2 regions of the Sinorhizobium sp. GQ132 genome follow, and region 1 is predicted to be linked to the other one. Evidence: predicted binding sites of a transcription regulator. Region 1 holds the regulator's gene; the other holds the start of a gene.
The links. The regulator HrcA, encoded in region 1, represses chaperone genes, less so after heat shock. The targets are predictions, from matches to a motif close to GTTAGCACTCNCNNNNNGNGAGTGCTAAC.

Region 1 (12,153 bases):
CTGGAGCCGGCCGATGATTACCGAGGCGCTGGCGATGATCGACAAGGCAATGCGCCATCGCCGCCCCGGGCCTTACCAGATACAGGCAGCGATCGCCGCCCTGCACGCCCGCGCCGAACGTCCTGAGCAGACGGATTGGGAGGAGATCGACCTCCTCTACCAGGCGCTCGAGCGCCTGCAGCCCTCTCCGGTCGTCACGCTCAATCGCGCGGTCGCCGTCTCCAAACGGGAGGGAGCGGAGGCCGCACTGGCCATGGTGGAGCCCCTTGGCGAGAGGCTTTCCGGCTATTTCTATTATCATGGCCTGCGCGGCGGCCTTTTGAAGCAACTCGGCCGGGCATGCGAGGCGCGCGCCGCCTTCGACCGGGCGATCGCACTGGCCACCAACGCGGCCGAAGCGGCCTATATCCGCATGCAGCTCGATCACCTCGCGGCCGAGCCGGCGACGGTCGCGGAAGAAGAGAGATAATTTTTTCTGACCCCTGTCGGCAGGCGGCATCCTCTTTCGTCCTTGGAATGAACCAACATGGAGGAATTCGAAAATGACTGCAGCGACCGACACCAATTCCGGCGGCGAACGCGAACTGGTTCTGACCCGGCTGATCGATGCCCCGCGCGAGAAGGTCTACCGGGCCTTCACGGAAGCCGGGCTTCTGAAGCAGTGGTTCGCCCCTCTGCCGTGGACGATCACGGAAGCGGAGCTCGACGTCAGGGCGGGCGGCATCAACCGCTTTGTCATGCGCTCGCCCGAGGGCGAACTCTATCCAAATCAGGGCGTCTATCTGGAAGTCGTGCCGAACGAGAAGATCGTCGTCACCGATGCCTTTACGGAAGCCTGGAAGCCGTCCGAAAAGCCGTTCATGACGGCGGTCATGACCTTCGAGAACGAGGGCGGCAAGACCCGCTATACGGCCCGCGCGCTCCATTGGAGCGTCGAGGACCGCGATGCCCATGAGAAGATGGGCTTCCACGAGGGCTGGGGCCAATGCGCCGATCAGCTTGCAGCACTCGTTGCGAAACTCTGAGGGGAGGGCCGGGTCATGACCATTACCGGGAGCAGCAATGCGGCCATTGCGGAGATCGAGGAGGTAATCGGGGGCTGGGCGGAGGCGTTGCGCCGGAAGGATGCCGCCCGCGTCCTCGCCCACGGCACGGACGATTGCCTCGTCTTTTCCCTGGCGCCGCCCCTCAAGGCCTCCGACGCAGATGCCGGCGGCCTCGAGCAGTGGTTCTCCACGTGGAAAGGACCGCTCGGCTTCACCCTCGAGGATCTCGACGTTTCCGTGAGCGGCGACGTCGCCTTCGCCACTGCGCTGACGCATCTTTCCGGCGAGAAGCACGATGGTCAGAAGGCGGCGCTCTGGTATCGCCTGACCTTGGGCCTGACGCGCACCGACAGGGGATGGAAGATTGCCCATCAGCACGAATCCGTTCCCTTCTACATGGACGGGAGCTTCAAGGCGGCGATCGATCTCGATCCTCGATCCGAGGTCGACTGGCAAGCACCGTCGCGCCCGCCCATGCCCGGTGTCATCGCCTATCTCAACGTGGAGGATGCAGATGCGGCGGCGGCCTTCTACGTCCGCGCTTTCGGCGCCAAGGAGGAGGACCGCAAACTTGCCCAGGACGGAAAGCGCCTCATCCACTGCCACCTGACGATCAACGGCGGCGCATTGATGTTGAACGATCCCTTCCCGGAATTCGGCCATCCCTGGAAGCCGCCGGAGGGCTTCGTGCTGCACCTCGTCGTCGACGACGCGGATTTCTGGTGGAAACGGGCGGTGGAGGCCGGCGCGGAGGTGACGATGCCGCTGGAGATCGCCTTCTGGGGCGATCATTACGGCCAGCTCAAAGATCCCTTCGGGGTTACCTGGGGGATCGTCGCACCGGTAAAGGAAGGCGGTTGAACCGCTCGGCCCGCGATCAGCAGGCGAGGTCGGCCACCACGGCGTCGAGGATCAGCATTCCGGCGGGCGTGCAGCGCAGCCGCGAATTGCCGATCCGTTCGATGAAACCATGCTCGATCAGGAACTCTTCCCGGGCCGGATCCGGATCGCGGCCCGAGAGGGTCTGCCAGCGGGCGAGATCGACGCCTTCGCGCAGCCTCAACCCCATCAGCAAAAGCTCATCGGCCTGCGCCTCGAAATCGAGCAGTTCCCGCTCGATCAGGCCTTCGCCGCATTCTTCGACGCGTTGCAGCCATGCCTCGGGGTTGCGCTCGGTTGCGGTCGCGATCTTGCCTGATCCGATCGCCAGCCGCCCATGGGCGCCGGGGCCGATGCCCGCATAGTCGCCGTAGCGCCAATAGGTGAGGTTGTGCCGGCTCTCGGCCCCCGGCCGGGCATGGTTGGAGACCTCATAGGCCGGCATGCCGATCGCCGCGGTGATCTCCTGCGTGGCCTCGTAGAGAACAGCCGACTGCTCGCCATCCGGAACGACGAGCTTGCCTGCCTTGTGCAGGCCGTAGAAGGGCGTCCCTTCCTCGATGGTAAGCTGGTAGAGCGACAGATGATCGACGGCGTAGGAAACCGCCTCCTTCAGTTCGCGCTCCCATTCCTCGACCGTCTGGTTCGGCCGCGCATAGATCAGGTCGAAGGACATCCGCGGAAAGATCTCGCGGGCGAGCCGCACGGCCTTCAACGCATTCTCGACATCGTGCAGCCGTCCGAGAAATTTGAGGTCACGGTCGTTGAGAGCCTGGACGCCGAGCGAGACGCGGTTGACGCCGGCCGCCCTGTAGCCGCGGAAGCGCGTCGCCTCGACGCTGGAGGGGTTCGCCTCCATGGTGATCTCGATGCCGTCAGGCACGTGCCAATGCCGGGCAATGCCGTCGAGGATCGCCTCCACCGTCTGAGGGTCCATCAGCGACGGGGTACCCCCGCCCATGAAAATGCTGGTGACGGTTCTCGGACCGGAAAGCGCGCGCACCGCCGCCATTTCCTTCAGGAATGCGGCGACGAAGCGAGGCTGATCCACCGGCTGGTGGCGCACATGGCTATTGAAGTCGCAATAGGGGCATTTCGCCGCGCAGAACGGCCAGTGCACATAGACCCCGAAACCGGGGTCCATGCCGTCACCGATCGCTGAAAGCGGGGCTATCTGCATCGTCTTTCTACTCAGGCGCCGAGACAGGTTTCGGCGAACAGCTTGAATGCGCGGGCGCGGTGCGACAGAGCCTCGGGATCGCCCGGCTTCCAGCCATGCTTCTCCTCCGCACTCATTTCGCCGAATGTGGTGTCGTAGCCCTTCGGTTGGAAGACCGGATCGTAGCCAAAGCCGCTGGTGCCGCGCGGCGGCCAGACGACATAACCCTCGACCTCGCCGCGAAAGAGCTCGACATGTCCGTCCGGCCAGGCAAGGCAGAGAACGGACACGAAGCGTGCGGTACGGCTTTCGGGCGTCACCGCACCCTTGTCGCGGAGCGCCTCTTCGACCTTTTCCATGGCCATCTGGAAGTCGCGGCTGCCGTCCTCACGTTCGGCCCAGTTGGCCGTGTAGACGCCGGGGGCGCCGCCGAGCGCGTCGATGGCAAGACCGGAATCGTCCGAAAGCGCCGGCAGTCCGGATGCCCTGGCCGAGGCGAGCGCCTTGATCGTCGCGTTCTCCTCGAAGGTCGTGCCGGTCTCTTCCGGCTCGACGAAATCGAGATCGGCTGCCGATTTCGCCTCGAAGCCGAGAGGCCCGATGAGGTCGCGGATCTCACGGATCTTGCCGGCATTATGGCTCGCGACGACGAGCGTCTTGTCGATCAGTCTGCGCATCTGTTCCGTTCCGTTCAGGTTCTGCCGAAATCAATCCTTGGCCCAGAGGCCCGCTTCCGCGCATTCCAGGCTGTTGCCGGCCGGATCGCGGAAATAGAAGGAGCGGGCGCCGTTCGGCCAGCGGACATCCGCCTCGATCGAAACTCCGGCTGCCTCCAGTTTCGCCTTCCAGGCATCGAGTGCCTCGGCGGCGACCCGGAAGCACATGTGCCCGTTGCCCTTCGTCCCGTGCGGAGGCACGGGAAGTGCGCCCGGTGCAGGCGGCTTCACCGTCTCCGCCGGGTTGAAGATCAACAACACGCCTTCGCCGCAGCGGAAGAAGACATGGCGGCTACCGGCGCGCGTGATCCTTTCAAGGCCGAGGACCGTTCCGTAGAAGGCCTCGGCCTGGTCGAGATCGTCCGCGTAAAGCGCGGTTTCCAGAATGCCTTCGAATGTCGGCACCGGACCGGTTCCTCTCAAGTGATCCAGAGCACTTCCGGAAAAGCCATGACGGCGTTCCGTCCGGAAGTGCAAATTGTCGAAGCGTCAGATCATCTCACTGCTGCCGTGCAGCAGAGAGCAGTCTAGCCTGCTATCGCCTGCTTCTGCATTTCGACGAGTTCGGCAATGCCGTTCTTGGCGAGCAGCATCAGGCTTGCGAATTCTTCTTCGCTGAAGGGCTTGCCTTCCGCCGTTCCCTGGATCTCGACCAGGCCGCCGCTGCCCGTCATCACGAAATTGGCATCCGTCTCCGCAGCCGAGTCTTCGAGATAATCGAGGTCGATGACCGGCTGATTGGCGAAAATGCCGCAGGAAATGGCGGCCACATGATCTTTCAGGACCTTCTCCAGCTTGACCATGTTGCGCGCTTCCATCCACTTCAAACAGTCGTGGAGGGCGATCCAGGCGCCGGTGATCGACGCAGTGCGCGTGCCGCCGTCGGCCTGAAGCACATCGCAGTCGATCGAGATCTGACGTTCGCCGAGCGCCGGAAGATCGACGACGGCTCTGAGCGACCGCCCGATCAGCCGCTGGATCTCCTGCGTGCGGCCGCTCTGCTTGCCGGTCGCCGCCTCACGCCTCATGCGCTCGCCGGTCGCGCGCGGCAGCATGCCGTATTCCGCGGTGATCCAGCCCTTGCCGCCGTTGCGCAGCCAGGCCGGAACTTTTTCCTCCAGGCTGGCGGTGCACAGAACATGCGTGTCGCCGAAGCGTACCAGGCAGGATCCTTCCGCATGCTTGGAGAAATTGCGCTCGAACGAGACCTTGCGCATTTGGTCGATTTTTCTGCCGGATGGCCGCATCGTCAACTCCTGTCGATCCCGACTGCATGTTCCTTCGAGTCCTGTTCGGTTCAAGGACAAGACCATGCAGAATTCAAAGTGCTCCAGCGGCCTTTGCGCGTCTGAAGACACGCGGCGCTTTCGTGAGCCTTCTAGATCATGGCGTGGGCAAAGGGAACCGTTTGATGTCGAAGCTTCGCAGTGATTTTTCCCTTTTGCCATTCCCCGTGCGGATCACTATATTCTTTGCGAACACGGAATACTGATCACGGAGTGACATGGTACTGCGCAACCCTGGAACGAAGGGGATCGCATCGGCGCTGGACGAGCGCTCCGGCGAGATCTTCCGCCGCATTGTCGAGAGCTATCTGGAAAGCGGGGAGCCGCTGGGCTCGCGCAATCTCTCTCGGCTGTTGCCGGTGTCGCTGTCGCCGGCCTCGGTTCGCAACGTGATGAGCGACCTCGAGGATCTGGGCCTGATCTATTCCCCCCATGTCAGCGCCGGCAGGCTTCCGACGCAGCTGGGCCTGCGCTTCTTCGTGGACGCCTTCATGCAGGTGGGCAATCTCTCGCCGGAGGAACGCGCCTCGATCGAAAGGCAGGTTCACCCGGGAAATCGCGACCGGTCGGTCGAAAACCTTCTTACCGAGGCGAGCCAGATGCTGTCCGGCATGTCGCGCGGCGCAGGTCTCGTCATCACCACCAAGAGCGACCCCGTTCTCAAGCATGTCGAGTTTATCCGGCTGGCGCCGACCAAGGCACTGGCGGTGCTCGTCGGCGAGCACGATCAGGTGGAGAATCGCATCATCGAGCTGCCGGCCGGGATCACCAGCGCCCAGCTCACGGAAGCGGCGAACTTCGTCAACGCTCACCTTGCCGGTCAGACGATCCCCGAATTGCGGACGCAACTGGAAAAGGTCAAGGAGACGGTGCGCGGCGAGCTCGACGCGCTCTCGCAGGACCTGGTCGAGCGTGGGCTGGCGATCTGGTCCGGAAGCGAGGGCGACGGCCAGCCGGCGCGGCTGATCGTCAGGGGCCGCGCCAATCTGCTCGAAGGATTGGAAGGGACGGACGACATTGAGCGGCTGCGCATGCTCTTCGATGACCTCGAAAAGAAGGACAGTCTGATCGAGATCCTCAACCTCGCCGAGAGCGGCCCGGGCGTGCGCATCTTCATCGGTTCCGAGAACAAGCTGTTTTCACTCTCCGGATCCTCGCTGATCGTCGCTCCCTACCGCGACAGCGACGACCGCATCGTCGGCGCGGTCGGTGTCATCGGGCCGACCCGGCTCAACTATTCCCGCATCGTTCCCATGGTCGATTACACCGCACAGCTCATGTCGCGGCTGTCGCGCTGAGCGAATCCTTTTGATCGATGCAGCAATCGACCCTTGATTTTTCGGGCCCAAACATCGATATCGGGCTTCAAATCCAGGCAACAGAACGTTCAAGCAAAGCGACTTCCGCTGGTTTGATGATGCCGAACAGAGCAAAAGACAGAAATTCGGAGAACGTCATGACCGACGAAACGAACAAGAACGGACCCGAGGCCGCGGCGCCTGAAGAATTCGAAACAGCCGCTGAGCCGCAAGCTGCGGAGAAGCCGGAGGCGGATGCTTCCACGACCGCGCCGGATCCGCTTGAGCTTGCCAGGGCCGAGAGTGCGGAACTGCGCGACAAATATCTTCGCCTGGCTGCGGAGATGGACAACCTGCGCCGGCGCACCGAACGTGACGTGAAGGACGCGAAGTCCTATTCCGTCGCGGGCTTCGCGCGCGACATGCTGGCGGTCTCCGACAACCTGCGCCGCGCGCTGGATGCGATTCCGGCCGACGCCAGAGAGGCGGGCGATGCCGGCCTGAAAGCACTCATCGAGGGTGTGGAAATGACCGAACGGTCGATGCTCGCGGCGCTCGAGCGTCACGGCGTGATGCAGCTGGACCCCACCGGCCAGAAGTTCGATCCGAATTTCCACCAGGCCATGTTCGAGGTCCCGAACACCGAGGTTCCGAACAACACGGTCGTCCAGGTGGTCCAGGCGGGATACACGATCGGCGAGCGCGTTCTGCGCCCGGCGATGGTCGGTGTTGCCAAGGGCGGCCCGAAAGCCGCGTCCTCTGAAAGCGAGACGCCTGCTGCCTGACGGCGCATGAATGCGATTTGCGAAGGGCCGCGCACTCTGCAAGGTGCGCGGCCCTTCGTCATTGTTCGAAATATCGCATGCTCTTCCAACCGGCTCCGGCAGGACAGCAGGCAGAAGATACTCAGGCAGCGTGCGATGTCGTGTCGTCGCTAAGCAGCGTGTAGATCGCGCTTGCCGAGTCGCTCGCTCGGATACGCGACACCATGTCGTGGTCGCGCAGCACGCGGGCGATGCGCGAGAGCGCCTTGAGGTGGTCGGCGCCGGCACCTTCCGGTGCAAGCAGCAGAAAGACGAGGTCGACCGGCTGGTCGTCCAATGCCTCGAAATCCACCGGCGTATCGAGCCGCGCAAAGATACCGACGATCGACGGCAGATTGCTAAGCTTGCCGTGCGGGATGGCGATGCCATTGCCTACCCCGGTCGAGCCGAGTCTTTCTCGCTGCAGGATGACGTCGAAAATCTCCCGCTCCGGAAGACCGGTGAGCTTCGATGCTTTTGCCGCCAATTCCTGAAGGAGTTGCTTCTTCGAGTTGGCCCTCATGGCCGGGATGATCGCATTTTGATGCAGCAAGCCTGCCAATGCCATTCTTTTATCCTCGTTCGCCGGTTAGAGCCTGGCAATCTCATCACAAATGCGCCGTGATGGCTCTACCCATCTTTGTCTTGGCGGGTCGAATGCACAGAAAAGTCGAGCTTTTCCGCCGTCCCGCTGATCGGAAAGACGGGGGACGCCAGTCCGGCTGGCTTCCCCCATCCCCACTCATGCCTTGATATTGGCGGCGTCGATCCAGCCAATATTCCCATCGTTGCGTCGATAGACGATGTTCAGGTCATCCTTGCCGGGGCTGCGGAACATCAGCACCGGTTCATCCGTCATGTCCAAGGCCATAACGGCATTGGCGACGGACATTGTTCTCAACTGTTTCGTCGTTTCGGCAACGATCGTCGGCGCATAATCGTCGGGGACTTCCTCGTCCTCAAAGGGCACCGAGTCCATCACTCGATAGGCCACTTCGGTGGCATTCTGCCCGTTGCCGTTGTGATGGTCCTTGAGCTTGCGCTTGTAGCGCCGGAGCCGCTTCTCGATGCGCTCCGAAGCCGCGTCGAAGGCTGACTGTGGCTCGTTCGCCTGGCCGTTTGCCTGCAATACCACGCCCGTATCGAGATGAAGCTTGCAGTCGGCGCTGAATCGCGACCCTGACTTTTCCACAGTGACCTGGCTCGAATATCCTCCGTCGAAATATTTGGTTACGGCCTGCTCGATCTGCTCGCCGATGCGGACGCGAAACGAATCGCCGATTTCCATATGTTTACCGGATACACGCACACTCATGGAGTTTCCTCTCTTGTTCGTGAATTGCGTGCCCAGTCTATTCCAAGCGCCCCCGTCATCCAAGCACTTCAGCGACGGGAGTCCCGAACAACCGAAATCGTGAGCGCGCGCTGCCTCTATGCAAGCGCGGCGGCCTCATATCCGCTGTACCGCGGAGAGTCAATTGCGCGTCGTGGGATTAAACGTTCATCGAGCCCCGGCGGTTCCGCAGGCGAGAGCCCAAAGCGCAACCCGGCTTACGCGCTTGCGGCCGCCCGGAAATGCTCAGAATGCCGAGGTTTTGGCCAGCGCGCGTTTCTCGCGGCGGCGCTGGACGGAGGAAGGGATGCTCATCGTCTCGCGATATTTTGCGACGGTGCGTCTGGCGATATCGACGCCGGCTTTCTTGAGGACGTCGACGATATCGTCGTCCGAGAGCACGGCATCGGCGCTTTCCTGATTGATCATCGTGCGGATGCGATGGCGCACGGACTCGGCGGAATGTGCATCGCCGTTTTCCGCCGAGCCGATCGAGACGGTGAAGAAATACTTCAATTCGAAGAGCCCGCGCGGGGTCAGCACGTATTTGTTGGAGGTGACCCGGCTCACCGTCGACTCGTGCATCTTGATCGCATCCGCGACGATCCTGAGGTTCAGCGGGCGAAGATGGCCGACGCCGTGGACGAGAAAGGCGTCCTGCTGCCGGACGATTTCGCTTGCCACCTTCATGATCGTCCTGGCGCGCTGATCGAGGCTGCGCGTCAGCCAGTTGGCATTTTGCAGGCACTCGTTGAGAAAGGCCTGTTCGCCGCTGTTCTTCCGGCTGGACCGTGATATTTCGGTGAAATAGTCGTGGTTGACGAGAACCCGGGGCAGGGCATCCGGATTGAGCTCGACCAGCCAGCCGCCATCGGGTGCGGCACGCACGACGACGTCGGGAACGATGGCCTCGAACACACCGGTTTCGAAGCTGGTGCCCGGTTTCGGATCGAGCTTGCGGATCTCGGCGAGCATATCGACCAGGTCTTCCTCGTCGATGCCGCAGATTTTCTTGAGACTTGCGAAATCGCGCCGTGCCAGGAGCTCGAGATTGGCCACGAGCGCTTCCATCGCCGGGTCGAGGCGATTGCGGGCGCGCAGCTGAATGGCAAGACATTCGCCGAGCGTGCGCGCAAAGACCCCCGGCGGATCGAACTGCTGAAGCACCTGCAGCACGCGCGCCACGTCCTCGACGGCCGCGCCCAGCTTCTCCGCCGTCTCGGCGAGGTCGGCGTGCAGGTAGCCGGCATCGTCGAGCTGGTCGATGAAATGCAGGGCGATCAGCCGATCGGAGGCAGTGCTGAGTGCAAAGGGCAACTGCTCGGCGAGAGCCTCCCTCAGCGTCTTGCGGCCGGCAACGAAATCGTCGAGATCGTAGCCCTCGGCGTCGCCGGCGCCCGGCATGGATTTCCATTGGCCGAGAAGCTCGGGCGCATCCGCCCGCTGCGGCGCCGTATCGTCGGGGAAGACGTTGGCGAAGTCGGCGTCGAAGCCTTCGCTGAGTCTCTCGCCGGATCTCGACATGGCGCTGTCGTAAAGATCGCTCTGACCTGCCGCTTCGTCGGTCTCGCCGCCGGTCTCAGCCGGATGCGGACTGGCATCCTCGCGATCCGATGTCGTTGCCTCATCGGCCGATTGGACCTCCAGCAGCGGGTTCTTCTCGACTTCCTGCGCGATGAAATGGCTGAGCTCCAGATGGTTCATCTGAAGCAGCTGGATCGACTGCATCAGCTGCGGCGTCATGACCAGCGACTGCGACTGTCTCAGATGAAGGCTGGCGGACAAGGCCATGCTGGCGTGAAACTCCCGTCGAGTTCTCCGAGCCGTGTCCGCTTGGACGGGCCCATTTTTTTATTGGCCCAAAAATTGCTTATTACTGGAATTTGGTCAAGCATGGACGGCGGCGGAGGTGCCGATTCAGCCGGCGGTCGTCCGTTCTGCCGGAATGCACGCCGCCGGCAGGTATCAGAGGCTGAAATTGTCGCCGAGATAAAGCCGGCGCACGTCCGGGTTGGTGACGATGTCGTTGGCGCGGCCATGCGTCAGCACTTCGCCGGCATGGATGATATAAGCCCGGTCGATCAGCCCGAGCGTCTCGCGCACATTGTGGTCGGTGATGAGGACGCCGATGCCGCGCGAGGTGAGGTGGCGCACGAGCGCCTGGATATCGGCGACGGAGATAGGATCGACGCCTGCGAAGGGTTCGTCGAGCAGCATGAAGGTCGGGTCGGTCGCAAGCGCACGGGCGATTTCGAGGCGCCGGCGTTCGCCGCCCGATAGCGCGATGGCGGGCGATTTGCGCAGGTGGGTGATCGAAAATTCACCAAGCAGATCGTTGAGCTTGCTCTCGCGGCGGTCGACGTTCTCGTCGTGAACCTCCAGCACCGCGCGGATGTTATCCTCGACCGTCAGCCCGCGAAAGATCGAGGCCTCCTGCGGCAGGTAGCCAACGCCCAAGCGCGCCCGGCGATACATGGGCATCGTCGTGACGTCGTTGCCGTTGATCTCGATCGAGCCCTCGTCCACCGGCACGAGGCCGGTGATCATGTAGAAACAGGTCGTCTTGCCTGCGCCGTTCGGACCAAGCAGGCCGACAGCCTCGCCACGGCGCACGACGAGCGAGACACCGTTGACGACGCGGCGCGAGCGGTATGATTTCGTAAGGTTCCGGGCAATCAGCGTGCCGTCGTAGCGCGCCTTGTCGACCGCGCGGGCAGCTGTCGCTGCCGCCGACGGCTTTTTGCCCCGTTTGCGTTTTTGGAGGAAAGGAATCTGCACGAGCGGGTCTATGTCAGTTCGTCTTGCGGGACTGCGGATCGAGCTGGATCTGTACGCGGCCGCCGCAGGCGTCGAGCTGCGCTTCGCCGGTGTCCATCTGGACGTTCAACTGGCAGCCCACGAAGACGTTCTTGCCTTCCGACAGCACGACCTTCTTGCCCTTGAGCACGATCGTCTGGTTGGTCAGGTTGACGATGCCGCTTTCGCCCGTGGCCTGCTGCGCACCGGAGCTGAGGAACACCTTGTTGCTGACCTCGATCCGATCGATATCGGCGTTGCCGCTGGTGACCGAGCCGCCGCCCGCCTTGTAGAAGACGGTCATGTTGCCGGCCTGCAGCGTCGTCGTGCCCTGGACGACCTTCACATTACCGGTGAAGATCGCCTTGCTTTCCGGATCCTTGATCTCAAGCTTGTCGCTCTCGATCTGGATCGGCTGGTCGTTCGAAAGCTGAAGGCCCTGCATGCGACTGGAGGTTGCCTGCGCCAGGGCGGCGGAAGCAATCAGCGAAGCGCCGAGCCCGGCCACGGCCAGAGCGGCTGAAATCCTTATGAGAGCGGCAGGTTTGACCGACATGGCTGCAGGGGATCCTGTTCTTGGGGTCCTGTTATTTTGCGTTTTTGCGAATGGCGCTGGGTTCGATATTGACCCTTACCATGCCTTCGAAAGTTACGACACGTCCCTTATCTGTCATTCGCAGCTTCTGCGCAATGATCGATCCGCCCTTCATGCTGATGGCAATCGGTTGTTTCGTCTCCATTTCGCCGGCATTGATGTCCAGATAGGCGGACTGGAAATCGGCATTGACGCCATTATTCATGGAAATCGTGAACGGGGCGTTCATATCGAGCGTATTC
Region 2 (12,153 bases), on a different contig from region 1:
AGCTCGCGCGGATTGAAGGGCTTGGGCAGATAATCGTCAGCCCCGAGCTCCAGCCCGACGATGCGATCCGTCTCCTCGCCTTTGGCCGTGAGCATCAGGATGGGGACGTCCGATACCGCGCGTATGCGTCGGCAGGTCTCGAAGCCGTCGAAATCCGGCAGCATGACGTCGAGGATGACGACGTCAGGGTTGCGGCGCCCGAGCTCGGCGATGCCCGCCGTGGCGGTCGCCGCGGTATCGACGGTGTAGCCGTTTCCGGAGAGATAGTCGGAGAGCATGGCGGACAGGCGCGTGTCGTCGTCAACAATCAAGACCCGTTCCGCCATCCCTGCGCTCCGCTCAATCTTCTGCCCGACTCATACTTACCACCTGCCGTGGCCCCTGCGCTCTTTCAAATGCTTGACGAGCTTGACGCGCTGCTCCGGCGTCAGCACTTCGGCCGCGTCGAGTAGAGCGGTCGTCATCTTACGTGAGGCCTCGTCAATGGCTGCAATGCGTTCGCTGCGAAGTTTCTCGGCGGCGGCCCGATCGATGCCCGGCGCGCCGAGGAGCTCGATAACCTCCTCGCGCGTCTCGCGGAAGTCCCGGAAAGTCGGCCTGATCTCGGCGCGGGCATTATCGATGATGTCCCAAAGCCTGTCTTCCTGTTCGGGTGTCGCATCGAGCTCGTCGAGCATGGTGCCGATCCGGTGTTCCATAAAGCCGCCACCTCCCATATGCGCCTGCATTACATGGCCGCCCATGCCGAAACGGCCCATGCCGAAGCCGAAATCGTCGCTGCGCGCCGCTGCAAATCCCACCGCGCTGACGGCCGCGACGGCCGCGAGGCCGCCGATCGCCGCGTGCCGTCCCCATCCTTTCGAAACGGCTTTGCCGGCGCCCAGGCCCGACAGGTCCTTTTCTTCGTTGTCCATTGCCAGTCTCCTTTGCTCCGCAGCACCTGCTGCGATGGAGAAAAGCTAACTCGACAACGTTTCGACCGTTCTGGGCGAATGTGAAGAAATGTAAAGCCGCCGCTGCGCCGTAAACTGGAGGACGCGAGCACGAGCTACACCGATCCGGCACGCTCCGCCGCCGCCTCGGCGACCAGCCTCAATCGATCCAGCTCGAGGCGCGCATCGGGAAGCGCTCTATGGACGGGCGACGGCCCGGTTGCGCCGATGACGCCGAGGACCAGGTCCGATATCTCCTTATCCGAAAACCTCTCGCCCATCTTGCGCCGTGCCGCATCGAAGAAGGCCTCGTCGGACCTTTTCAGCCGTAGAGCGTGCCTTGGCAGCCCGGCGGCTCTCAACAGCACGCTCAGCCATTTGCCGTCCCAGGAGGGTGCGCTGGCATAGAGCTGGTGTCCGGCGAGCTCACGGATCATTTCTTCGGCGATGAACGCGACGGGGAGCCCCTCCGCCCGAAGCAGTTCCCTCGATATGCCATGGACTTCCTCGGCTTCGTCGGACCAGTCGATCCATTCCGGAGCCGGCCGTATCAGATAGGAACGCGAGCGGCCGTCCTGGAAGACCCAGGCGACCTCTATGGGGAAGCTTTTCTTGTTCAGAGACGATGCTTCGAAATCCAGGAATACGATCATTCGCGGCCACGTTCTTCCAATGCACCAACGTAATCTAGGTCAGTCCCGCTCGATCGACATGTCCAGGGAATCTCACGCGATATGTCGGAATGCCACGCGGCCGCCAGCAGCTCCAATGGAATGGCGCCACACTTGTTACTCCCACCACCGGCGTCCCGGTGCCAAACTACTTCAAGCCCGACAGCCAGGCCATGGCGCGGTCGGGATCGCGCCTCCGAGAGGCGCCAATGCGTACAGATTGCCAAAGCGCACAAACTGGAGGTGCCGAGCCATGACGAAACCAATGCACACGCCACCCGTCGTCCCGCCGCAGGCCTGGGAGGCTGCGCGCGAGCAGCTCCTCGTCAAGGAAAAGGCACTGACCCGGGCGCGCGACGCGCTGGCCGCCGGGCGCCGGCGGATGCCATGGATGGCTGTAGAGAAGGAATATGCGTTCGAAGGCCCTGCGGGGAAGGTCAGCCTCGTCGACCTGTTCGACGGTCGCCGTCAGCTGATCGTCTACCGCGCCTTCTTCGAACCGGGCGTTTTCGGCTGGCCCGACCACGCCTGCAGAGGCTGCTCCATGGTGGCCGATCAGGTGGCGCACCTCGCCCACCTGAACGCCCGTGACACAACCCTCGTCTTCGTCTCGCGGGCACCCCAGGCGGACATCGCCCGGCTGAAGGCGAGCATGGGGTGGCAAATCCCGTGGTTTACCGTGACAGACAGCTTCGACGCCGATTTCGGGGTGGACGAGTGGCACGGCACGAACGTGTTCTATCGCGACGGCGACCGCGTTTTCCGTACCTACTTCATCAATAATCGCGGCGACGAGCAGATGGGCAGCACGTGGAACTACCTCGACATCACGCCGCTCGGCCGGCAGGAAGTCTGGGAGGATTCGCCCGAGGGCTATCCGCAGACCCCGACCTACAAATGGTGGAACTGGCACGACAGCTACGTCAAAGACGCCGAGCCGGACAAGAAGTGGGTCGAGGTGTCGGACGCCGGAGAGGCGGCGTTCCGGAACCAGGACTAGATCGGGGCGACCCTGGGCCGAAAGAACGCTTCCCGCGCCGCAGCGTTGGCGCGGCTCTCATCTCCGTGACAAGCACAGAGAGATGAAGAAGAGGAGAAATTGCAGTCCTCCGATACGTTCGAGCGGTATGAGGGAAAGTATGTTTCCGCCCGGAAGGGAGGCCCGCCCCCGAAGGCAAGGGCGGGCCTGACCGATCGCTTAGAAGTCCATGCCGCCGCCCGCCGGAAGCGCCGGTGCGGCTTCTTTCTTGGGCTTTTCTGCGATCATGGCTTCGGTCGTAACGAGAAGACCGGCGACCGACGCTGCGTCCTGAAGCGCGGTGCGGACGACCTTGGCCGGGTCGATGACGCCCATGGCATAGAGATCGCCATATTCGTTGGTCTGGGCATTCCAGCCATAGGAGAACTCCGCCTTCTCGCGCAGCTTGCCGACGATGATAGAGCCCTCGGCTCCGGCGTTTTCCGCAATCTGGCGAACGGGGGCTTCGATAGCGCGGCGCACGAGATCGACCCCGACGCGCTGATCGTTGTTGGCGGTCTCAAGGCCGTCGAGAGCCTTGACCGCCCGCAGCAATGCGACGCCACCGCCGGGCAGGATCCCTTCCTCGACTGCCGCCCGCGTCGCATGCAAGGCGTCGTCGACGCGGTCCTTCTTTTCCTTTACCTCGACTTCGGTAGAGCCGCCTACGCGGATCACCGCGACGCCGCCGGCGAGCTTGGCAAGGCGCTCCTGCAGCTTCTCGCGATCGTAGTCGGAGGTCGTTTCCTCGATCTGGGCGCGGATCTGCGTGGTACGGCCCTCGATCTCGGTCTTCGAACCCGCACCGTCGACGATGGTGGTGTTCTCCTTTTCGATCGAGACTTTCTTGGCCCGGCCGAGCATGTTTAGCGTGACGCTTTCAAGCTTGATGCCGAGGTCTTCCGAGACGACGGTGCCGCCGGTCAGGATGGCGATGTCTTCCAGCATGGCCTTGCGGCGGTCGCCGAAGCCGGGCGCCTTGACGGCCGCAACCTTGAGGCCGCCGCGCAGCTTGTTGACCACGAGGGTGGCGAGCGCCTCGCCTTCCACATCCTCGGCGATGATAAGGAGCGGTTTGCCGGACTGGACGACGGCTTCGAGCACCGGCAGCATGGCCTGCAGGTTGGAAAGCTTCTTTTCGTGGATGAGGATATAGGGATCCTCCAGTTCCACGCGCATCTTGTCCTGATTGGTAATGAAATAGGGCGAGAGATAGCCGCGGTCGAACTGCATGCCCTCGACGACCTCGAGTTCAGTCTCGGCCGTCTTGGCCTCCTCGACCGTGATCACCCCTTCATTGCCGACCTTTTCCATGGCCTCGGCGAGATAGCGTCCGATCTCAGTGTCGCCGTTGGCGGAAATGGTGCCGACCTGGGCGATCTCGGAATTCTTGGAGATCTTCCTGGCGTTGTTCTTCAATTCCTTCACGACCGCATCGACTGCGAGATCGATGCCGCGCTTCAAGTCCATCGGGTTCATGCCGGAGGCGACGGCCTTGGCACCTTCCCGGACGATTGCCTGTGCGAGCACGGTTGCAGTCGTCGTTCCGTCCCCGGCAAGGTCGTTGGTCTTGGATGCGACTTCGCGCAGCATCTGCGCGCCCATATTCTCGAACTTGTCCTCGAGTTCGATTTCCTTGGCGACGGAGACGCCGTCCTTGGTGATCCGCGGCGCACCGAACGACTTGTCGATGACGACATTACGGCCCTTCGGGCCGAGGGTTACCTTTACGGCATTGGCCAGCACATCGACACCACGCAGCATGCGCTCGCGTGCGTCGGTCTGAAATTTGACTTCCTTCGCAGCCATTTCTTCACTCCTCAATAGGCAGCTTGTTGACTGTATCTTCGCATTTTCAGGCGGCTATCTTCTCGGCGGCCTGGGCCTCGATGATTCCCATGACATCGCTTTCCTTCATGATCAGCAGATCTTCGCCATCTATCTTGATCTCGGTGCCGGACCACTTGCCGAACAGGATGCGGTCGCCCACCTTGACGTCGAGCGGCTGGATCTGACCCTGTTCGCTGCGCGCGCCAGGACCTACAGCGATGACTTCGCCTTCCTGGGGCTTTTCCTTGGCAGTGTCGGGGATAATGATGCCGCCTTTGGTCTTCTCTTCGGACTCGACGCGGCGGACGAGAATACGATCATGAAGCGGTCGAAACGCCATGTTTTCCTCCATGGACAAACATTGATGATCTTGTTCCCCATCCCGGACCGGATGACCAATCCGGACGGGTGCGAAGCCTCGTTCGAGCACTTCGCGCGGGTTGATCTGGTTGGGCAAAAAATGGATTTCAAGGGGCCTCTGCAAAAAAATCAGCAGCGCTTCGACGCGGCTGCTAACAGACTGGAGAGGAACCTGAATTTCGCTGTGACGTTAAGGTCATGCCGGGGCCTCGCAGGATCGGCCGGGAGCCGGCGAATGATATGTAACGGAGATGAAGTATGCGATTTTCATCGGATCTCGAGCGCCAGCTCAACGGTTACGGTCTCACGACCGCGCATATCCTCTACCGCATTCCCGATTTCGAATCCGTCCTGCAGACCTATGTCTGGCAGGATTACGACGTCGCACCGGAATTTCCCCAGATGCGAAAGTTCCTCGATTTCTGGCAGACCAATCTGGACGGGCCGCTCCACTCCGTGCGGTTCACCCACAAACGGTTGATCGGCCCGAACGAGTGGCGGCAGGTGGATGGCGAATTCAACATTCACTGATTTCCGGCGTTGAAAGGGCACTTGCGTCTCCCGCTCGACGCCTATTGAGATTCGGGCCACCCGCGGCGGCTTGTTGATTTCGTCATTCCTGTGCTCGTCACAGGAATGCAATCGGACCAAGTCCTCGGGCTGAAAGAACGCTTCCCGCGCCGCAGACGCGGCGCTGCCGGATCCGTGTGACGAGCACAGATTCCAGCCCCCGCCTCAAGGTGGGGAACACGGCGGCGGATCTGCCTGGCGTCAGATATCCTTGAGAAGGCGGAGGGCGTCGTAGATCGCGGCGTGGGTGGTGCGCGCCGCGACCGCATCGCCGATCCGGAAGAGCTGGAACTTGCCCTCCGCGTTGCGGACGACCGATTGCGGTTCCCCGGCGATCAGCTGGTCGTGCGCGATCTCGCCCAGATTGCTGGAGGAGGGCTTCAGCTCGAAGTACAGATCGTCGAGCGGGATGGTTCCGTGATTGACGACCACCTGGTCGAAGGTCCGCTGTTTGGAGATACCCCCGTAGTCGCTGCCGACATGGGCGACCAGTTGATTGCCGCTCTTTTCGACCGCTTCCAGACGGTAGGTGACGGTAAAGGTCACATCGAGCTTCTGCAGGGAACGCATGTAAGGCACGAGGTTCATCGCCATGACCTCCGGCGCGAAGGAGCGGTCGGGCGTCATGATCTCGACCCTTGCGCCGGCATTGGCGAGAAATTCGGCGGCCTGCAGAGCGGCGTGGTCGCCGGCGTCATCGAAAATCAGGACGTTGGTGCCCGGCTTCACATCGCCGGAAATAATGTCCCACGCCGACACGACCAGCTCGTTGCCTCTCGACAGCACCTCCGTATGCGGAAGCCCGCCGGTGGCGATGATGACGACATCAGGATTTTCCGCCTGAATGGCCTCCGCTTCCGCCCAGGTATTGAAATGGAAGGTGACGCCGAGTTTTTCGCACTGGCTCATGCGCCAGTCGATGATGCTGATCATTTCCCGCCGGCGCGGGCTCTGCGCAGTCAGGCGGACCTGGCCGCCGGGGTCGCTTGCCGCCTCGAACACAACCACCTCGTGGCCACGCTCCCCCGCCACGCGTGCCGCCTCGAGACCGGCCGGTCCGGTCCCGACGACGACCACTTTCCTGCGACAGTGTGCCTTCGCGATGCTGTGCGGCATCGTCAGCTCGCGTCCGGTCGCAGCATTGTGGATGCAATAGGCGGCGCCCCCCTGGTAGATGCGGTCCAGACAGTAGTTCGCGCCTACGCAGGGGCGAATGTCGTCCTCCCGCTTCTCGATGATCTTACGGACGATGTGCGGGTCGGTCATGTGGGCGCGGGTCATCCCGACCATGTCGAGCTTGCCGGACGCAATCGCGTGGCGCGCGGTCGCGACGTCGGGGATTTTAGCCGCATGGAAGGTCGGGAAATTCGTCGCTGCGCGGATCTCGCCGGCGAAGTCCAGATGCGGCGAGTTGGCCATGCCCTGAATAGGGATCACATCGGTCAGTCCGGGGTCGGTATCGATATGGCCGCGAATGATGTTCAGGTAGTCGATCAGTCCGCTTTCCTTGAGACGTTTCGAGATCTCAAGACCTTCCGCCTTGTCCGTCCCCCCGGGAAGGCATTCATCGGCCGTGTATCGCACGCCCAGGATGAACTCGTCTCCGACACGTGCCCGGATCGACTTCAGAACGTCGAAACAGAAGCGCATGCGGTTGTCGAGCGAGCCGCCGTAAGGACCATCGAGTTCGTTCGTCAATGGCGAGGCGAACTGGTCGATGAGGTGACCGTAGGCCTCGAGTTCGACGCCGTCCATACCGCCGGCCTTCATGCGCTCGGCCGCATCGGCAAAATCCTTGATTATCCTGTCGATGTCCCAGTCTTCGATCTTCTTGGGAAAGGCGCGATGCGCCGCTTCGCGATGATGCGAGGGAGCGACGACCGGGAGCCAGTCTCCCTTGTCCCACCGCGTGCGCCGGCCGAGATGAGTGAGCTGGATCATGATCGCCGCCCCCTCCTCGTGCACGGCGTCGGTCATCTCCCTGATCCACGGCACGATCTCGTCCTTGTAGGCAAGCAGATTGTTGAAGACCGGCGGGCTGTCCTTCGAGACGGCCGCCGAACCGGCGGTCATCGTCATCGCCACGCCGCCCCGCGCGCGCTCCACCGTATAGGCGCGATAGCGCTCCTTCGGCATGCCGTTCTCCGGATAGGCCGGCTCGTGCGCCGTTACGATGATGCGATTGCGCAGCGTCAGGTGCTTCAGCTGGTACGGTTGAAGGAGGGGATCGTTCGGCATTTGCGGGGCTCCGGCTTGGACGTGGCGGCAGCGTAAGTGAAAATGTACACATGTGTCAACAAATCAGGCATTGAAGTCAGGGCCGGAGACACTGATGTACATTTTTCTTGCGGGGGTACCCGTCGATCTGCTAAATAGCGACGATGGAGCACATCACGAGCGACAGCGGCTGGCGCGGTTCCCCGGATGTCTGGCTTGGAGCAGCCTACGAATCCCTGCTCGATGCCGGCATTGATGCGGTGAAGATCCAGCCGCTTGCGAAGAAGCTCAATCTGTCGCGGACGAGCTTTTACTGGTTTTTCAAGGACCGCGAGGAACTGCTCGACAGGCTCGTCTCGCGCTGGCGCGAAAAGAATACGGGCAATCTGGTAAGACAGTCCGAGGCCTATGCCGAGACGATTGCCGAAGCGATGCTCAACGTTTTCGACTGCTGGCTTGATGGCGGTCTCTTCGATTCTCAGTTCGAGTTCGCGGTGCGAAGCTGGGCCCTGCAGTCGCCTGAAATTCTTGCGGAAGTCCAAAGCGCCGATCAGCAGCGACTCGACGCGCTCACGCGCATGTTCCTGCGGTTCGGGCATGGCGAGGCGCGGGCCGATGTGCGTGCGCGCACGATCTATCTCGTGCAGATCGGCTACATCTCGATGCAGACGAAGGAAGACGTATCCGTGCGGATGAAGCGCATTCCGGAATATGTGGAGATCTTCACCGGACAAGCTCCGGAGCAGAGAGAGCTTGACCGCTTCTTCGCCCGGCACGGCTACTCCGGATAGCGACAGAGGGCGATAAAGAACGAGCGAGGCAGGAGCGGGTAGACGCGGCACCCTGCTCTTCCGATAAGACGCCGCAAAAAGAAGAGGGAACAGTGTAATGAAAAAGCTGCTTGCGTCGACATGTCTGATGCTTGGCCTCATCGCAGGAGCATCGGCGTCGAATGCCGCCGAGTGCGGGAGCGTCACCATTGCCAGTATGAACTGGCAGAGTGCCGAGGTCCTCTCCAACCTGGACAAGTTCATTCTCAATGAAGGCTACGGCTGCAGTGCCGAGATCACGATCGGCGACACCGTGCCCACGATCACCTCCATGGCCGAAAAGGGCCAGCCCGATATCGCGCCGGAGGCGTGGATCGACCTCCTGCCCGATGTCGTCAAGAAAGGCCAGGACGACGGTCGTATCATCACAGTCGGCTCACCGCTGCCGGACGGCGGCGTCCAGGGATGGTGGATCCCCCAATACCTCGCCGACGCACACCCCGACATCAAGACGATCGGCGACGCGCTGAAGCACCCCGAGCTCTTTCCGGCCCCCGAGGACCCCAGCAAGGGCGCGATCCTGAACGGACCGCAAGGCTGGGGCGGCACGGTGGTGACGACGCAGCTTTTCAGCGCGTTCGACGGCGAGAAGGCGGGCTTCACCCTGGTCGACACCGGCTCTGCTGCCGGCCTGGACGGGGCCATCGCCAAGGCCTATGAACGCAGGGAGGGTCTTCTTACCTATTACTGGTCTCCTACCGCCCTGCTCGGCAAATACAAGATGGTCAAGCTGGACCCCGGCGTGCCCCATGACGCGGCCGAATGGAAGCGCTGCAACACCGTAGCGGATTGCCCCGACCCCAAGCCGAATGCATGGCCGGTCGACACGATCGTGACGCTGGTTGCCAAGCCCTTCTCCGAGCGGGTCGGTCCCGAGGTCATGGACTATCTGACCAAGCGCTCCTGGAGCAACGATACCGTCAGCCAGCTCATGGCCTGGATGACCGACAATCAGGCCAGCGGTGAAGAAGGTGCGAAGCGCTTCCTCGAAGAGAACGAAGACATGTGGTCGAAGTGGGTCTCGGCTGAAGCCGCCGAGAAGATCAAAGCGGCGCTCTGACGGCCTTGCGCCCGTGCGGCGTGCGAGACGCACGCCGCATCCACTGCCGAGGGCAAGGAAATCAGCGGGCGGAACAAGTCGGGCCGGCTGGCCATTTGATGTTCATGAAGAACATCATCCTTGTCGCAACCGCCCTGTCATTGGGCCTCCATTTCACCGCCAGCGCTGAAGACCTTCAGCCGGAAGCCGTCAACAACGCGCCGATTGCCGGGATCGCGCCGGAAAGGCCGCCGAAAGAGCCGCCTCACCCGGATCCCGCCATCGTCCATCTCCAGATCCTCTTGGATCGCGCGGGGGCCTCTCCCGGGGTAATCGACGGCTACTACGGCGAGAATGTAACCAAGGCCGTTGCGGGATTCGAGGCCATGCAACGTCTTCCCGTCGATGGAAGGCTGGACCCCGAAGTCGTCAGCCGGCTTTCGCAGGATCAGCCTGTCATTCAGTCCTATGTCATCACGAAAGAGGATGCCAAGGATCTCGTCGATGAGATTCCCGACGACTATTCCAAGCAGGCCAAGATGGATCACCTCGGCTATACGAGCGTCGAGGAGAGGTTGTCCGAACGGTTTCACATGGACGTCGACCTTCTGAAGGCGCTGAATCCAGGTGCGTCGTTTACCGTCGGGGAGACGGTCTGGGTTGCAAAGCCCGGCGCCGCGAAGGAAGGCGCGGTCAAAAGGATAGAAGTGCGCAAACGTACAGGGCAAGTTCTGGCATTCGCCGAAGATGGTTCGCCGCTCGCTGCCTATCCTGCCTCCATCGGCAGCGAAGGGACCCCCTCCCCCACGGGCATCCACAAGGTCAAGGGGGTCGCGCGAATGCCCCCTTACGAATACGACCCCGATGTCAACTTCAAGCAGGGCGACAACAACAAGCCCCTGACCCTTCCCAAAGGCCCCAACAATCCGGTGGGAACCGTCTGGATCGATCTGACGGAGCCCACCTATGGAATCCACGGCACGCCCGAACCGTCCTTGATCGATAAAGCCCAGTCACACGGGTGCGTTCGTCTGACGAACTGGGACGCCGAGGAACTGGCGGCGATGGTCAAGCCGGGGGTGGTCGCCGAGTTCACCGACTGAACCTCAGTCGACTCCGGACCAGGCTGAGGCAACGCAGCGTCAAAGAGTGAGAGCATCCGGCCGACGCTTGGCGGCCGATGCCACCGCCACGAAGGCGCCCATGCCGACCGCGCCGAGGCCGGCATTGGCCAACAAGGCGACATCAGTGCCGAAACGTTCCATCAGGACGGAGAAGACAAAGGGTGCCATCGCGCCCGCCGCCAGCCGTGCGGCGGCCATTCTTCCCGTTATCGCACCGTAACCGGCCGATCCGAACAGCCAGAGCGGAAGCGATCCCTGCGCGATGCTGTTGATGCCCGATCCGAGACCGAGACAGATCGCGAAGACCACAGCCCCGGGCAGCCAGGTTCCGGAAAGACCGAGGATGACGACACCCGCTACGATGAGCGTGGCGGACAGGGTCGCGAGCATGGGCGGCAGCAAGTTTGCGCCGAATGTCATGTTGATGAGCCTGCTCAGAACCTGTGACGGTCCGAAGAGCGAGCCGATCATCACGGCTGCCGCCCCGAAGCCGATCGTTCCCAGCATCGGAACCATATGCGTCAGTATCGCGGAAAGTGTGAATCCCTGTAGGGCAAAGGCTAACGATACGAGAAGCATGCCACGCCGTCTGGCCTGTGCCGGAAGCGCGCCGGCAATCGCTTCCCGGTCCAGGCCGGCGGATTCGATCGCTGCAGACGTCCGGCTTCGCATGATCCAGCGATGCAGCGGGAGGCAGACGAGCAGGTTCAACGCCGCATAAGCGATGTAGATTTCGCGCCACGAGAGAAACTCTCCAAGGGTTGCGGCAATCGGCCAGAAGATCGTCGAAGCGAAGCCTCCGATCAACGTCAGATAGGTGATGCTGCGTGAAGCCGCCTTGGGACGAATTTCCACAAGTGCCGCAAAGGCCGCCTGATATTGCACCATGCCGGAGGCCACTTCCAGGAGGACTATGGCAATGGCGAACACGGCCGTCGAGGGAGACCAGGCGCACAGCAAAAGAGCCAGTGCGGAGACGGCCGAGCCGGAAGTCATAATCGTCGCAGCGCCGAACCGATCCATCCATCCCCCAACGAGAGGAGCCGAAAGGCCGCCCACCAGCAGCGAAGCGGAAAACACGCCGAACACTTGCTCGACGGTCAGGCCGAGGTCGCGTGCCATTCCGGGCGCTAGAATGCTGAAGCTGTAATAGAGCGTGCCATAGCCGATGATCTGGGTGAGGCCGAGTGCGGCGACGATGCCCGCGGGGATCCCGGACTTCATATCAGCCGTTCCCGCCTTCGGTCGGCCCGGAGGATGCCACGCTACACGGTTTGGGCCCGTTCAAGGATGCACGTACGCTGGCGTGTCCGACACAACAGTCCTCCATCAGGAACTTCACAAGATCGGCAAGGGTTTCGTAGCTGGCGCTGTAGACGATCGAGCGTGATTCGCGCCTCTGCGCGATCAATCCGGTCCGTTCCAGTTCCTTCAGGTGGAAGGAGACGTTCGAGGGCGAGACGCCCATCCTTTCTGCTATCGCGCCCGCAGCCATGCCCCCCGGCCCCGCAACGACGAGTGTTCTCACAATGCCCAGGCGCGTCTCCTGCGACAGGGCGGCG

Region 2: a site for HrcA is predicted at 4,940-4,968, ahead of groES (co-chaperone GroES). Genes of this name have one in related genera too.

Annotation. Positions count from the first base shown of each region.
Region 1 is NZ_JCAXDX010000004.1:220,218-232,370, reverse strand. It holds gene AC6CIG_RS12760 (RNA polymerase sigma factor) at 1-469, shown strand, start outside; gene AC6CIG_RS12755 (SRPBCC family protein) at 543-1,025, shown strand; gene AC6CIG_RS12750 (nuclear transport factor 2 family protein) at 1,041-1,907, shown strand; gene hemW (radical SAM family heme chaperone HemW) at 1,924-3,105, opposite strand; gene rdgB (RdgB/HAM1 family non-canonical purine NTP pyrophosphatase) at 3,117-3,761, opposite strand; gene AC6CIG_RS12735 (VOC family protein) at 3,792-4,205, opposite strand; gene rph (ribonuclease PH) at 4,328-5,047, opposite strand; gene hrcA (heat-inducible transcriptional repressor HrcA) at 5,305-6,384, shown strand; gene grpE (nucleotide exchange factor GrpE) at 6,543-7,169, shown strand; gene ptsN (PTS IIA-like nitrogen regulatory protein PtsN) at 7,291-7,755, opposite strand; gene hpf (ribosome hibernation-promoting factor, HPF/YfiA family) at 7,930-8,502, opposite strand; gene rpoN (RNA polymerase factor sigma-54) at 8,767-10,311, opposite strand; gene lptB (LPS export ABC transporter ATP-binding protein) at 10,486-11,292, opposite strand; gene AC6CIG_RS12695 (LptA/OstA family protein) at 11,312-11,872, opposite strand; gene lptC (LPS export ABC transporter periplasmic protein LptC) at 11,904-12,153, opposite strand, start outside.
Region 2 is NZ_JCAXDX010000009.1:21,206-33,358, forward strand. It holds gene AC6CIG_RS21385 (response regulator) at 1-326, opposite strand, end outside; gene AC6CIG_RS21390 (Spy/CpxP family protein refolding chaperone) at 363-914, opposite strand; gene AC6CIG_RS21395 (3'-5' exonuclease) at 1,049-1,585, opposite strand; gene AC6CIG_RS21400 (DUF899 domain-containing protein) at 1,857-2,603, shown strand; gene groL (chaperonin GroEL) at 2,802-4,430, opposite strand; gene groES (co-chaperone GroES) at 4,477-4,791, opposite strand; gene AC6CIG_RS21415 (usg protein) at 5,070-5,342, shown strand; gene AC6CIG_RS21420 (oxidoreductase) at 5,583-7,619, opposite strand; gene AC6CIG_RS21425 (TetR/AcrR family transcriptional regulator) at 7,763-8,389, shown strand; gene AC6CIG_RS21430 (ABC transporter substrate-binding protein) at 8,487-9,488, shown strand; gene AC6CIG_RS21435 (L,D-transpeptidase family protein) at 9,587-10,570, shown strand; gene arsK (arsenite efflux MFS transporter ArsK) at 10,610-11,815, opposite strand; gene AC6CIG_RS21445 (ArsR/SmtB family transcription factor) at 11,817-12,153, opposite strand, start outside.